DNA from 3 places in the Streptomyces sp. NPDC060028 genome. Region 3 is predicted to be linked to each of the others. Evidence: riboswitches for the same ligand, from Rfam matches in the RefSeq annotation. Region 3 holds a riboswitch; each other region holds the start of a gene.

Region 1 (5,010 bases), on a different contig from region 3:
CCTGACCCCGGTCGCCGCGGTCTGCCTCTGGTACGACGTCGGCTCGCGCCACGAAGTCAAGGGGCGCACCGGCCTGGCTCACCTCTTCGAGCACCTGATGTTCCAGGGCTCGGCGAGCGTACCGGGCAACGGGCACTTCGAGCTGGTCCAGGGTGCCGGCGGCTCCCTGAACGGCACCACCAGCTTCGAGCGCACCAACTACTTCGAGACGATGCCGACCCACCAGCTGGAGCTCGCGCTGTGGCTGGAGGCGGACCGCATGGGCTCGCTGCTCGCCGCCCTGGACGACGAGTCCATGGAGAACCAGCGCGACGTCGTCAAGAACGAGCGCCGCCAGCGGTACGACAACGTCCCGTACGGTACGGCTTTCGAGAAGCTGACCGCCCTGGCGTACCCCGAGGGCCACCCGTACCACCACACCCCGATCGGCTCCATGGCCGACCTGGACGCCGCGTCCCTGGAGGACGCGCGCGACTTCTTCCGCACGTACTACGCACCCAACAACGCGGTGCTGTCGGTCGTCGGCGACATCGACCCCGAGCGGACGCTCGCCTGGATCGAGAAGTACTTCGGCACCATCCCCTCGCACGACGGCAAGCAGCCGCCGCGCGACGGCTCGCTGCCCGAGGTGATCGGCGCGCAGCTGCGCGAGGAGATCGTCGAGGAGGTGCCGGCGCGTGCGCTGATGGCCGCCTACCGGCTCCCGCACGACGGCACCCGCGAGTGCGACGCCGCGGACGTGGCGCTGACCGTCCTGGGCGGCGGCGAGTCCTCGCGGCTGCACAACCGCCTGGTACGCCGCGACCAGACGGCCGTCGCGGCCGGTTTCGGCATGCTGCGGCTGGCCGGTGCGCCCTCGCTCGGCTGGCTGGACGTCAAGACCTCCGGCGGCGTGGAGGTGCCCGACATCGAGTCGGCCGTCGACGAGGAGCTCGCGCGGTTCGCCGCCGAGGGCCCGACGGCCGAGGAGATGGAGCGGGCCCAGGCACAGCTGGAGCGCGAGTGGCTGGACCGGCTGAGCACGGTGGCCGGCCGCGCCGACGAACTGTGCCGCTTCGCGGTGCTGTTCGGCGACCCGCAGCTGGCGCTGACCGCCGTCCAGCGCGTCCTCGACATCACCGCCGAGGAGGTGCAGGCCGTGGCCGCGGCCCGACTGCGCCCGGACAACCGCGCGGTGCTGGTCTACGAGCCGCTGGCCGGTTCGGACGCCGACGAGTCCGACGAGTCCGACGAGTCCGACGAGTCCGACGAGAGCAACGAGAACGAGGGGGCGGAGCAGTGAGCGACACCGCAGCCGTCACGATGACCTTCCACCCGCAGCCGCAGCCCGGCGAGCCGCAGCCGTGGGCCTTCCCGGCCCCCGACCGCGGGGTGATGCCGGGCGGCCTGACCGTGCTGCGCTGCCACCGCCCGGGCCAGCAGGTGGTGGCGGTCGAGATCAACCTCGCCGCCCCGCTGGACGCCGAGCCCGAGGGCCTGGACGGCGTGGCCACCATCATGGCCCGCGCGCTGTCCGAGGGCACCGACAAGCACTCCGCCGAGGAGTTCGCGGCCGAGCTGGAGCGCTGCGGCGCCACCCTCGACGCGCACGCCGACCACCCGGGCATCCGGGTCTCCCTGGAAGTGCCGGTCTCCCGGCTGCCCAAGGCGCTCGGCCTGCTCGCCGAGGCCCTGCGCGCGCCCGCCTTCGCCGACTCCGAGGTGGACCGGCTGGTGCGCAACCGGCTCGACGAGATCCCGCACGAGCTGGCCAACCCCCAGCGCCGCGCCGCCAAGCAGCTCTCCAAGGAGCTCTTCCCGGCCTCGCTGCGGATGTCCCGCCCGCGACAGGGCACCGAGGACACGGTCGCCCGTATCGACTCGGCGGCCGTACGCGCCTTCTACGAGGCCCACGTACGCCCCGCCACCGCCACCGCGGTGGTCGTCGGCGACCTGACCGGGGTCGACCTGGACGCGGTCCTGGCCGACACCCTGGGCTCCTGGACCGGCGACTTCGCGGAGCCGCTGCCGGTGCCGCCGGTGACCGCCGACGACACCGGCCGTGTGGTCATCGTCGACCGGCCCGGCGCGGTCCAGACGCAGTTGCTGATCGGCCGCATCGGCCCGGACCGGCACGACCGGGTCTGGGCGCCCCAGGTGCTCGGCACGTACTGCCTGGGCGGCACCCTCACCTCGCGCCTGGACAAGGTGCTGCGCGAGGAGAAGGGGTACACCTACGGCGTGCGCGCCTTCGGCCAGGTGCTGCGCTCCACCGCCGACGGCAAGGGCGCCTCGATGCTCGCCATCAGCGGCTCGGTGGACACCCCGAACACCGGCCCGGCGCTGGAGGACCTCTGGAAGGTGCTCCGCACCCTCGCGGAGGGCGGCCTGACCGATGCCGAACGGGACGTGGCGGTACAGAACTTGGTGGGCGTGGCCCCCCTGAAGTTCGAGACGGCCGCCTCGGTCGCCGGCACCCTCGCCGACCAGGTCGAGCAGGAGCTGCCGGACGACTACCAGGCTCAGTTGTACGCGCGGCTCGCCGAAACCGGCACGGTGGAGGCGACTTCGGCGGTCGTCAGCGCCTTCCCGGTGGACCGGCTGGTCACGGTGCTCGTGGGCGACGCCGCACAGATCGAGGAGCCGGTGCGCGCCCTCGGGATCGGTGACGTGAGCGTCGTCACCAACTGATCGGCACGGCGGCGCCGCGCGGGTGCTGCCCACCGACGGACGGCGGCCCAACTGGGCGGCATGCAGGGGGCTTCGGCGGCTTGTCCGTCGGGGCCCCTTTTGTCCGTTTAGGGGTGAGGTTGCTTGTATGTTCTGTGGCGTACGCAACAAAAAGCCGCGTCTGTTTGGCGATTGACTGATGATCCGCCTAGCGTCGGCCGTGCTGTTCGTCAGTCGTACCCGCCGCGCCCCGCGGCACCGGACAGCGATCGCCGAGTCCCCGTCAGGCGCGAGCCTGGGGAGCCGGGGACCCACATCAGTCCCTGGGGTGAATCGGACCGCCTCGCAAGAGGAGGCCCGTAGGAGACCTTCCTGCTCCGAACCCGTCAGCTAACCCGGTAGGCGAGAGGGAAGGAAAGGATCAGCCCCTTCATGGCGTTTGGCAGTCGTGCCGCCGGTAAGCACCGTGGTTCCAGTCGTCTGAGCCGCAAGACCGCCGGCTACGCCGGCATAGCCGCCCTCGCCACCACTGGTGTCGTCGGCTCCCTGGCCGGTCCCGCGTTCGCCGCGGACCAGGCCGCCCCCTCCATCGAGGACACCGGCCTGAACACCATCGTGGTGGCCGAGGACCTCGCGGGCGAGATCGAGGCCCAGGCCCAGTCCCAGCAGCGCGCCGCCGAGGCCGCCGCCGCCAAGGCGCAGGCCGAGGCCGACGCCAAGCAGCGGGCCGCCGAGGCCAAGCGCGTGGCCGAGGCCCGGGCGCAGGAAGAGCGTGACGCCGCCGAGCGCGCGGCCCGCGAGGAGGAGCGCAAGCGCCTCAACACCTTCGTCGCCCCCGTCGAGGACTCCTACGTCAGCACCCAGTGGCACGCGGGCGGCGGCATGTGGTCCTCCGGCAGCCACACCGGCATCGACTTCCACGCGGCCACCGGCACCACGGTCCACGCCGTGGGCGCGGGCACCGTGGTCGAGTCGGGCCAGGGCGGCGCGTACGGCAACAACATCGTCATCAAGCACGCCGACGGCACCTACACCCAGTACGGCCACCTGTCCGTGCTGAGCGTCTCCGTCGGCCAGCAGGTCGCCGCGGGCCAGCAGATCGGCCTGTCGGGCTCCACCGGCAACTCCAGCGGCCCGCACCTGCACTTCGAGGCCCGCACCGGCGCCGACTACGGCTCGGACATCGACCCGGTCGCGTACCTGCGCCAGCACGGCGTCACCGTCTGACCCGCCCGCACGACATCCGCGAAGGCCCCGGCTCCCCGAGCCGGGGCCTTCGCGTTGTGTGAATGTTTCGTATTTCCGGCCGTCCTCGGAAATCATCGTGTGTTGCCATAGAGTTGCACGCATCAATGACGTCGGCAGTCGGAAATAGGCGGAGGTCCGGTCTTGCGTATTCCCGCGCACGCGGTGTGCACAGCAATTCGCGACGACATCGTCTCCGGGGTGTTCGGGCCGGGCAGCCGGCTCACCGAAGAGGTGCTGGCCCGCCGGTACGGAGTCTCGCGCGTCCCGGTGCGCGAGGCGCTGCGCACGCTGGAGTCCGAGGGCTTCGTGACGACCCGTCGGCACGCGGGCGCCTGTGTGGCGGAGCCGACCGAGCAGGAGGCCGCGGACCTCCTGGAGCTGCGGATGCTGCTGGAGCCGCTGGCCGCCGCCCGGGCCGCGCGGCGGCGTACGGAGGCCCACCTCAAGGTGCTCCGCGGGCTGGTCCGGCTGGGGCAGGAGCGGGCGAAGCGGGGCCAGGGGGAGGATCTGCGCTCCCTGGGCGGCTGGTTCCACGAGACCCTCGCGCAGGCCTCCGGCAGTCCGGGGCTGATCGCGCTGCTCACGCAGATGCGGCACAAGGTCGCCTGGATGTACGCGGTGGAGGCCCCGGCGCGGCCGGTGGAGTCCTGGGCGGAGCACGGGGCGATCGTGGACGCGGTGGCGCGCGGTGACGCGGAGCGGGCCCGGGCGCTCACCGCGATCCACGCGGACCGGGCGGCCGGGGCGCACCGGATGCGGGTGAGGACTTCGCAACCTGCCGTAAACATGGCGAGCGGCCCGCATTAACAAATGCCGTATACAAAGGACGGATATTCGCGCGGCGCCGGGCAATTCGCGGTTCCGCGCTATTTTCGGCCGGTGCGAGCGGCTGGAATTCTGCTATTCCCGGACCGGTCGGGGGGTCCGGCGGTCCGGGAAAAGCAGTGAAGCCGTGGCCGCCGGTATTCCGGTGGCCACGGCTTCGCCGTACGAGCAGTAACGGCAGTAACGGCAGCAACTGCAGTCGAGCCGTACGAGCCAATGCGAACCGTACGAGCCGAACGAGCCGAACCCGAGGGGTCAGACGGTCTCGGGGAGCTCCTCGAGACCCTC
Region 2 (5,010 bases), on a different contig from region 3:
CCTTCTCCACCCGGGGGGTCCATGCCGTCCCGGAGGCCTCGGCGAGCGCGGCGAGCAGGCTCGTGCCGACGGCGGCGTAGTGCTCGGGGCCGACCAGGAATTTGCGGTGGTCGCGGCCGAGGTCGCGTAGATAGGGGAGAAGGCTCTCGTTCTCGAGGTGGGCGATCACGTGGGTGAGCGCGGCGAAGAGCCGGTCCCGCTGCCGTTCCATGTCCTCGAAGGAAGCCGGGAAGAGCTCACGGATGCCGGGGTTGTGCCAGAACAGGTGGGTGTAGAAGAACTTGACCGTGTGCTCGGCCCGTCTCTCCACCACCGCGAAGCTGCTTTTCAAGATCCTCACATCCACAAAACCGAAAGTAGGAATGCCGGACAAGGTCAGGTCAAGCCATGGCGGATCTGCGGACAGCCGCGGCGAACCACCCATATGGGGTGGTGGCCGATCTACGGGATACCGTCAGCGGGTGCATCAGCAGACCCCCGCAGACCCCGCCGAGACCCCCGCAGACCCCGCCGAGACCCCCGCAGACCCCGCCGAGACCCCTGCCCCGGGACCGGCCGACACCCCCGCGGCCCAGGGACCGACCCTGTTCGACTGGGAGTTCGCGACCGACCCGTACCCCGCCTACGCCTGGCTGCGCGAGCACTCGCCCGTGCACCGCACCCGGCTCCCCAGCGGGGTCGAGGCCTGGCTCGTGACCCGGTACGCCGATGCCCGCCAGGCCCTCGCCGACCAGCGGCTCAGCAAGAATCCGGCGCACCACGCCGAGCCCGCGCACGCCAAGGGGAAGACCGGCATCCCGGGGGAGCGCAAGGCGGAGCTGATGACGCATCTGCTCAACATCGACCCGCCGGACCACACCCGGCTGCGGCGGCTGGTGTCGAAGGCGTTCACCCCGCGCAGGGTCGCCGAGTTCACCCCGCGGGTGCAGGAGCTGACCGACCACCTCATCGAGCAGTTCGCGAGCAAGGGGGAAGCCGACCTCATCCACGAGTTCGCGTTCCCCCTGCCCATCTACGCCATCTGCGAGATGCTCGGCGTACCGCGCGAGGACCAGGACGACTTCCGCGACTGGGCCGGGATGATGATCCGGCACGGCGGCGGCCCGCGCGGCGGGGTCGCCCGCTCGGTGAAGCAGATGCGGACCTACCTCGGCGAGCTCATCCACCGCAAAAGGGACGACCTGGGCAACGACCTGATCTCCGATCTGATCCGGGCCAGCGACCACGGCGACCACCTGACGGAGGCCGAGGCCACCGCCATGGCCTTCATCCTGCTCTTCGCCGGCTTCGAGACGACCGTGAACCTCATCGGCAACGGGGTCCACTCCCTCTTCATGAACCCGGACCAGCGCGAGCGCCTCCAGGCCTCCCTCGCGGCCGGGGAGAGCGGACTGCTGGAGACGGGCGTCGAGGAGCTGCTGCGCTACGACGGCCCGGTGGAGCTGGCCACCTGGCGGTTCGCCACCGAGGCGCTGACCCTCGGCGGGCAGGACGTCGCGGCGGGCGATCCGGTGCTGGTGGTCCTCGCGGCCGCCGACCGGGACCCCGAGCGGTTCGCCGAACCGGACACGCTCGACCTCTCCAGGACCGACAACCAGCACCTCGGATACGGGCACGGGATCCACTACTGCCTGGGTGCGCCGCTCGCGCGGCTCGAAGGGCAGACCGCGCTTGCGACTTTGCTCACGCGTCTGCCGGATCTGGAACTCGCTGTTCCGCCGGGCGACCTGCGCTGGCGCGGCGGACTCATCATGCGTGGCCTGCGCACTCTTCCGGTCCGCTTCACACCTCGCAACGAGTGAAGGCCGGCTGACTCGAAGTCAGTTTCCGTCGAAACTTGTGACAAGCGTTCGAAGGCCGCTAGGTTCTGCCGTTACCCCGCCGTTATGCGAAAGGTGCACCCTCATGCGTTCCGGGAACGGCCGCCACAGACGCCCCCGACAGATCCCCGCGATTGTCGTCACCGCCGGAGTCACCGGCTCCGCACTGGCCCTGCCGCTGCTCGCGGCCACGGGCGCGAGCGCGGCCGACGCCTCCACGTGGGACAAGGTCGCCGAGTGCGAGAGCGGTGGGACCTGGAGCGCGAACTTCGGCAGCGGCGCCTACGGCGGCCTGCAGTTCACCGAGGAGCAGTGGAAGGGCGCCGGCGGTCTCGACTACGCGACCCGCGCCGACCTGGCCAGCCGCTCGCAGCAGATCGCCGTCGCCGAACGGGTGCTGGCCTCGCAGGGCCCCCAGGCGTGGCCGATGTGCGCGGAGCCGGCCGGCCTGACCCGGCAGGCGCCGGCCGCGGACGTGGACCCGGGCGCGCCCGGCAGTCACGGGTCCGCCGCCCCGTCGGCGTCCCGCCCGGACGACTCCGTACCGGTCGGCGGCTCGGACGACCGCGCCACGGACTTCGGGGCCCCGACGCAGGGTTCCCCGAGCCCGTCCGGCTCGCCCTCCTTCGTGCTGCCCGACATCCCGCTCGGGCCGCCCAGCGGACTGCCCGTCATGCCGGACCCGGACCTGCCGACGACCCCGACCGCCCCGACCGACCCGGCGACCCCGACCGCCCCGGTCGCTCCGACGACCCCGGGCGACCCGACGGCGCCCGCCACGGGCCCCACGGCGCCCACCACGGGCCCCGCGGACCCGAACGCGCCCACGACGGGGCCGACGGCTCCCACGGCGCCGGGCGACCCGGGCGCTCCCGCCGCAGGCCCGGGCGCCCCGGCGGCAGGAGCCTCCACCGACCCCGCGGACCCGGCCGCGGGCGTGGGCGGCGGTAAGCACCGCGGAGAGGCCGCGGTCGAGGCACCCGTCACATCTGACGCCGCGTCGGACCCGACGTACACCGTTCAGCCGGGCGACAGCCTGGCCGCCATCGCGGACGCCAACGACCTCAAGGGCGGCTGGAACGCGCTCTATACGGCCAACCAGCAGGTCATCGGCGAGGACGCCAACTTGATCAAGCCCGGTCAGAACCTGGATCTAACCCGGTAATAGGGGCAGTTCGGGCACCCGGAAACACCTGATTGTCCGATTTAGTTAAGTGAGACATGTGTCTCTTCCGGTCAACTGGCGTGTCCGGCCCCGAGGCTTCCGCAAACCCCGTCCTCACCTGCGCAAACACTGGTCCGAAGGACGCAAGTAGGCCCCGTTTCTCCCCGATGGCGCTCGTTGAACATCGGGGAGAGACCTGTCTACCTTCTGAATCGCTCGCCACCGCGGGCTCCTTCGACCGCATCGCCGAATCCTGCCGGCGGACGGAGGGAACAGTCGTCGCGTCAAGCGCCGAAGGCAGGAGCGGGGGAACCAAGGTAGGTGCCGGGAGCGGCCGTTGAAAGACGGTCACGCCACCGGCTAGGGGTTAAGCGGTGCGCTAGGTCGCACCGCCGGGCAACTCACTCGCCCGAACCCGACAGCTCACCTCGTAGGCGTCGGTGAGGAGAAAATCCATGCTGCTTTCCGGCAAGGGCAAGCACCGTCGCGGTTCCAAGGCCGTCCGTATCGTCACGCTCGCCGGTGTCGCCGGTGTGGCCGTCGCGGCCCCCCTGATGGCCGCGGGCACCGCTTCCGCCGCCACCGCCTCCGAGTGGGACCGCGTCGCCTCCTGCGAGGCCGGCGGCAACTGGGCCATCAACACGGGCAACGGCTACTACGGCGGCCTGCAGTTCTCGTCCTCCACCTGGGCCGCCTACGGTGGCAAGGCGTACGCCGCGCAGGCCAACCAGGCCTCGAAGGCCCAGCAGATAGCCATCGCCGAGAAGGTCCTCAAGGGTCAGGGCAAGGGCGCCTGGCCGTCCTGTGGCGTGGGCCTGTCCGGCGCCTCGTACAACGGCGGCGCTGCCGAGACCCCGGCCAAGCCGAAGGCCGAGCCCAAGAAGGAGCAGAAGGCCGCGCCGAAGAAGGAGACCAAGCGCTCCGAGACCGCGGCCCCCTCCAAGCCGAAGACCGGGACCACGGCCCAGCCGAAGTCCGAGGCGCCCAAGACCGGCAACGGCTCGTACGAGGTCAAGTCCGGCGACACGCTGGGCACCATCGCCGAGGCCAACGGCCTCAAGGGCGGCTGGGAGAAGCTCTTCGAGCTCAACAAGGACATCGTGTCCGACGCCGACCTGATCTTCCCGGGGCAGAAGCTGAAGCTCAGCTGAATCCTGCGGTAACACCCACCGCCCGGCGCGTCCGCCCGACGCGCCGGGCGGTGGCGTGCTCCGGGCCTTGCGGCAGGCGGGCACCCCGATGTTCAAGGGACCTATGTCCCGGAAGAGGGGTATTCGGACCCTTTTTCGTCCCAGGACCCGGGCGGTCGGCCGGCCCAGTGCCCGGAGCCGGTTAGGCTCTAGGCGGCGAGGCCATCCCACGGCCTGACGCCACCGCACATCCAGCGTCACATCCCAGAAGGAGATGCTCGTGCCGTCCATCGACGTCGTCGTAGCCCGGGAAATCCTGGACTCCCGAGGCAACCCCACGGTCGAGGTCGAGGTGGGCCTCGACGATGGCAGCACCGGCCGTGCTGCAGTCCCGTCCGGCGCCTCCACCGGTGCATTCGAGGCCATCGAGCTGCGTGACGGTGACCCCAACCGTTACTTCGGCAAGGGCGTCGAGAAGGCCGTCCTGGCCGTCATCGAGCAGATCGGCCCGGAGCTCGTCGGCTACGACGCCACCGAGCAGCGCCTGATCGACCAGGCCATGTTCGACCTGGACGCCACCGACAACAAGGGCTCGCTCGGCGCCAACGCCATCCTCGGCGTCTCCCTCGCCGTCGCGCACGCCGCGTCCGAGGCCTCGGACCTCCCGCTCTTCCGCTACCTCGGCGGCCCGAACGCGCACCTGCTGCCCGTTCCGATGATGAACATCCTCAACGGTGGGTCGCACGCCGACTCCAACGTCGACATCCAGGAGTTCATGATCGCCCCGATCGGCGCGGAGTCCTTCTCCGAAGCGCTGCGCTGGGGTGCCGAGGTCTACCACACCCTGAAGAAGGTCCTGCACACCAAGGGCCTCTCCACCGGTCTGGGCGACGAG
Region 3 (5,010 bases):
CCTGCTCCGCCACGATCTGGTCGAGGAGCCGCCCGCGGACGGCCAGGTTCGCGTACCGCAAATCGTGTTCTTCGCGTTGATCGGCCAGGAGTACGGCCAGCCGGTCCGCCCAGCCGAGAAACGTTTCCCCGGGTCCCGGGTCCCCCACGCCCTCGGTGAAGCTGTCCCCGATCGCCGCGTACGAGCCGATGGTCTTGAGTGTCGTCGTCGCTGCCACGGGACCACATCCTTCACCCCGTCACGTGACCTACGCCATCGTAGGCAGGGGTTGACGGACCGTGATTTATACCACCCGGCAGGTGAGGAATAACAGCGCGTGAGGCCGGGACCCTCCTCGGGCCCCGGCCTCACGCGGGTCTGGCATCCGTCTGGGGGACCGTCAGATGCCGACGCCCTTGGAGCGGAGGTAGGCCAGCGGGTCGATGTCGGAGCCGTAGGACGGGCCGGTGCGGATCTCGAAGTGGAGGTGCGGGCCGGTCACGTTGCCGGTGGCGCCGGAGAGGCCGATGCGCTGCCCCGCGGTGACGCTCTGGCCGACCGAGACCGACAGCTGGGAGAGGTGGCCGTACTGGGAGTACTTGCCGTCGGCGTGCCGGATGACGACCTCGTTGCCGTACGCGCCGCCCCAGCCCGCGGAGACGACGGTGCCCGCGCCGACCGCCTTGACGGTGGTGCCGCTGCTCGCGATGAAGTCGACACCGGTGTGGTAGCCGCTGGACCACATGGCGCCGGCGGTCTTGTACGCGGTGGAGACGCCGCCGCCGACGGGGGCGACGAAACCGGAGGAGGGCGCGGCCTGCTGCTGCTCGGCCGGGGCGGCGGGTGCGGCCGGGGCCTCGGCCTCGGGGGCGGCGCCCTCGTCCGAGGACCCTTCGCCGGCGGCGCTCTCGTCCGAGGCCGCCTCCGCGGAGTCGGCCGGGTCCTCGTCGGCGGAGGGATCGGCGGAGGAATCGGCAGAGGACTGCTCGGCGGGGGCCTGAGTCCGGGTCGGGGCGGACTCGGCGGTGTGCGCGGCGTCGCCCTCGGCGCCGAGCTTCAGCTTCAGCCCGGGGTGGATCAGCGAGGGGTCGGCTCCGACGGCCGCGCGGTTGGCGGCGTAGAGCTGCTGCCAGCCGCCGCCGAGGTGGCGCTGCTCGGCGATCTTGGAGAGGTAGTCACCCGGGACGACCGTGTACACGGCCGGCGCGGCCGTCCGCACCTGGGCGACGGGAGCGGCCCGCAGCGCCGCGGGGACCTGAGCGGCCCGGACGGGGGCCGTCGCCGGGGCGGCGGCGGGGGCCGCGTGGGCGCCGGCGGCTCCGAGCAGCGGGAGCGCGAGGGCCGCGCCGCCGGTACCGGCCATGGCGAAACCGCGGGATATCGAGGGGGACTTGGGACGGCGGTGCTTACCCTTTGCAGGCATGGCGAATTCCTCTCCGTCGCCTGCGAGGTGAGCTGTCGGGTTCGGACTGGAGATGTCCGGCCGTACATGAACAGCACATGTACGGCTTCACCCCGAGCCGTCCCGGTACAAAGATCCGGAACAGCGGCTTACCTGGTTCCCCCGCTCCTGCCGCGCGCGTGAATAGTCGGGTGCGGTTTCCGGACGGCGGCAGGATTCGGCGGTCCATCCGGATCGATCGCGAAGGTAATCGAGTTGTGCCACACCTAACAAGCCGTGAATTTCCTGACGGAATATCAAGGGTGTGGGACCGACGGAATTCCGGTCACCCTGTGTCCATTCAGCGGCGGCAAAAGCCGCCCCGGCAGGGAAATTCACCTTTGACGATCAGGCACTCACGGTCACCGTATGATCTGGCTCACGGGGACGTGCCCGATCTCGCTTCCACTCATGGCAAGTTGTCGCCAAGTAGTGTAATTCGGACATCCCCACGACCAGGCAGAGGAGCCGCCGTGACCCAGCAGATACCCCAGAGCCCGTCCACGGAGCCGAGGCTGGCCGGAGTACGCAACTTCCGTGACGTGGGCGGGCTGCCGACCGCCGACGGCCGAAGGGTCAAGACGGGACGACTGTTCCGTAGCGGACATCTCGCCCATGCCACCGAAACCGATGCAGAATTCCTCGCCGCTCTTGGACTGCACACCATCTTCGACTTCCGCAACGGCGCCGACCACGCGCTGGAGGGGCAGGACGTGGAACTGCCCGGCGTGCGCAATGTCAACATTCCGCTCTCGGACCCGGCGGACGGCACGGAATTCTGGAAGATGGTCCGCGAGGGCGGCCTCGAACAGCTCCGCACGGTCCTGGGCGACGGCAAGGGCGCCGCGCGGATGGCGAACTCGTACCGCGGGATGATCAAGAACCGCACCGCCGAGCACGGCCGGGTGGTCCACGCCCTCGCCGAGGACAGCGTCCCGGCCCTCATGCACTGCGCCGCCGGCAAGGACCGGGCCGGCCTGTCGATCGCCGTCACCCTGCTCGCGCTGGGCGTCGAGCGCGAGGCGGTCGTGGCGGACTACCTGGAGTCGAACGCCCCGCACAACCGCTACCGGGTCCGCCGCGGCAGTCGGTCCGCCGAGGCCCGCTCCCCCGAGGTGATGGAACTGCTCGCGCCGCTCTTCGACGCCCGCGCCGAGTACCTGACGGCGGCCTTCGAGACCATCGACGGCCACTGGGGCGGTCTGGACCGCTACCTCGCCGAGGGCCTCGGGCTCACGCCCGAGACCCTCGACCGGCTCCGGGACCGCCTGCTCGACTGAGGTCGACCCAGGTGGCCGGACGGACGGAGCGGGCGGTCAGCGGTTGCCGACCGCCTGCTTCACCAGCGTCTTGCCGAAGTCCCACATCAGCCCGCCACCGCCGTGCGCCTCGTCCATGACGTCCCGGAAGGCGCCCACGAACCGGTCGACGTCCGCCTCGTCCACGATCAGCGGCGGGATGAGCTTGATCACTTCCAGGTGGTCACCGGAGACCTGTGTGAGGATCCGGTGCTTCTGGAGCAGCGGTACGACGACCATCTGCGCGAACAGCCCCTTGCGGGCCGCCTGCAGCATCGTCCACCGGCTGCGCAGCCCCAGCGAGGACGGACGCCCGAACTCGATCCCGATCATCAGACCGCGTCCCCGCACCTCGTGCAGCAGCTCGTACTCGTCCACCAGTGCCGCGAGCCGCCCGCGCAGCAGGTCGCCCACGGCCCGGGCGTTCGCCACCACCGCCTCGTCCTCCATGACGCAGAGCACCGCCAGACCGGCCGCCATCGCCTGCGCGTTGGAGCCGAAGCTGGCGGAGTGCACGAGCACCCGGTCCATGGACGAGTAGACCTTCTTGAAGATCCAGTCCTTGCCCAGGGTCGCGCCGACCGGCACGTAGCCGCCCGACAGCGCCTTGGCCACGCACACCAGGTCCGGCTCCACACCCGGCTCGTGCTGGTACGCGTAGAAGTCGCCGGTACGTCCGAGGCCGGTCTGCACCTCGTCCGCGATCAGCAGCGCACCCCGCCGGTGCAGCAGTTCCTGCGCGGCGAGCAGGAAGTCGGGCGGGGCGGAGATCACGCCCTTGCCCTGGATCGGCTCGACGACGAAGGCGGCCACGTCACCGCGCTTCAGCTCCCGCTCCAGGGCGGCCAGATCGCCGAGCGCGATCTTCGTGTCGGGCAGCAGCGGCGCGAAGCCGTCCCGGAAGCCGCCCTCCCCGTTGACCGAGAGCGAGCCCGTGGTGAGCCCGTGGAAGGCGTGGTCGCAGTAGAGGATCCTGGGCCGCCCGGTGGCGTACCGGGCGAACTTCAGGGCCGTCTCCACCGCCTCGGTACCGCTGTTGCCGAAGAAGACCCGGTCCAGGTGCGGACTGTACGAGAGCAGCTTCTCGGCCAGCAGCCCGGGCAGCGGCTGGCAGTCGAAGCGGGTCAGGTCGGCGAGCTGGGCGTCCAGGACGTCGTGCAGGGCGCGGCGGACCACCGGGTGGTGCCGGCCCAGGCCCATCACCCCGAAGCCGGCCAGCATGTCGAGGTAGTCGTTGCCCTCGGCGTCCCAGAAGTGGGCGCCCTCGGCCCGCTCGTAGACCTTGTCGAAGCCGATGGTGCGCAGCATCCGGGGCAGCTGGTGGTTGAGGTGGCGGGCGTGCAGCTCGTAGCGCTCCCCGCCGCGCTCGGCCAACAGGGCGCCGAGGTCGAAGCCCTTGCCCCGGCCGCCCTCCCCCGCGTGGCCCGTGCTCATGCCGAGGTGCCCCGGTTGCCGCCGATCGTCTCCCGGGCCGCGCGCAGGGACTCCTTGAGCGAGCCCATGGTGGCCAGGACGGCGGTCGGCTCGTAGCCGCAGTGCGCCATGCAGTTCGCGCAGCGCGGGTCCTTTCCGCGGCCGTACTTGCTCCAGTCGGTGTCGTGGATCAGTTCCCGGTACGTGGGCACGTACCCGTCGCTCATCAGATAGCAGGGGCGCTGCCAGCCGAAGAGGGAGTAATTCGGAATGGCCCAGGCGGTGCAGGGGAAATCCACCTTGCCTTCCAGGAAGTCCAGGAAGAGCGGGGAGTGGTTGAGCCGCCAGCGCCGCCGGTTGCCGCCCGCGAAAGCCTTCCTGAAGAGTTCGCGGGTCTGTTCGACGCCGAGGAAGTGCTCCTGGTCGGGTGCCTTTTCGTACGCGTAGGCCGGCGAGATCATCATCTCGTCCACCTGGAGGTCGTCATTGAGGTAGTTGAGCACCTCGATGATGGTCTGCGGGGTGTCGGTGTTGAAGAAGGTGGAGTTCGTGGTCACCCGGAACCCGCGCTTCTTCGCCTCCTTGATGGCCGCGACCGCCTCGTCGAACACGCCCTCCTTGGCCACGGACTCGTCGTGGCGTTCGCGCAGACCGTCGATGTGCACGGCGAAAGCGAAATAGGGGGACGGGGTGAAGTTCTCGATCTTCTTGCGGAGCAGCATGGCATTGGTGCAAAGGAAGACATACTTCCGTTTGGCCACCAACTGGCGCACGATCTCGTGGATCTGCGGGTGCATCAAGGGCTCGCCGCCCGCGATGGACACCATCGGCGCACCGGACTCCAGCACGGCGCCGACCGCCTGGGCCACCGGCATGCGC

Evidence for each region. Region 3 has a riboswitch for cyclic di-AMP ahead of ACFWBF_RS02180 (peptidoglycan DD-metalloendopeptidase family protein). Riboswitches for the same ligand answer to the same signal wherever they lie in the genome.
Region 1: another riboswitch for cyclic di-AMP. It lies ahead of ACFWBF_RS19665 (M23 family metallopeptidase); the one in region 3 lies ahead of ACFWBF_RS02180 (peptidoglycan DD-metalloendopeptidase family protein).
Region 2: another riboswitch for cyclic di-AMP. It lies ahead of ACFWBF_RS03540 (transglycosylase family protein); the one in region 3 lies ahead of ACFWBF_RS02180 (peptidoglycan DD-metalloendopeptidase family protein).

The regions. Positions count from the first base shown of each region.
Region 1 covers NZ_JBHWVJ010000036.1:64,591-69,600, forward strand. Annotated here, with positions in the region: gene ACFWBF_RS19655 (M16 family metallopeptidase) at 1-1,282, shown strand, start outside; gene ACFWBF_RS19660 (M16 family metallopeptidase) at 1,303-2,670, shown strand; cyclic di-AMP (ydaO/yuaA leader) riboswitch at 2,910-3,069, shown strand; gene ACFWBF_RS19665 (M23 family metallopeptidase) at 3,082-3,876, shown strand; gene ACFWBF_RS19670 (GntR family transcriptional regulator) at 4,039-4,704, shown strand; gene ACFWBF_RS19675 (HPr family phosphocarrier protein) at 4,978-5,010, opposite strand, start outside.
Region 2 covers NZ_JBHWVJ010000004.1:81,081-86,090, reverse strand. Annotated here, with positions in the region: gene ACFWBF_RS03555 (globin domain-containing protein) at 1-340, opposite strand, end outside; gene ACFWBF_RS03550 (cytochrome P450) at 462-1,802, shown strand; gene ACFWBF_RS03545 (transglycosylase family protein) at 1,906-2,985, shown strand; cyclic di-AMP (ydaO/yuaA leader) riboswitch at 3,265-3,437, shown strand; gene ACFWBF_RS03540 (transglycosylase family protein) at 3,441-4,136, shown strand; gene eno (phosphopyruvate hydratase) at 4,390-5,010, shown strand, end outside.
Region 3 covers NZ_JBHWVJ010000002.1:231,756-236,765, forward strand. Annotated here, with positions in the region: gene ACFWBF_RS02175 (SGNH/GDSL hydrolase family protein) at 1-217, opposite strand, end outside; gene ACFWBF_RS02180 (peptidoglycan DD-metalloendopeptidase family protein) at 380-1,402, opposite strand; cyclic di-AMP (ydaO/yuaA leader) riboswitch at 1,407-1,614, opposite strand; gene ACFWBF_RS02185 (tyrosine-protein phosphatase) at 1,894-2,700, shown strand; gene ACFWBF_RS02190 (aspartate aminotransferase family protein) at 2,737-4,152, opposite strand; gene hpnH (adenosyl-hopene transferase HpnH) at 4,149-5,010, opposite strand, start outside.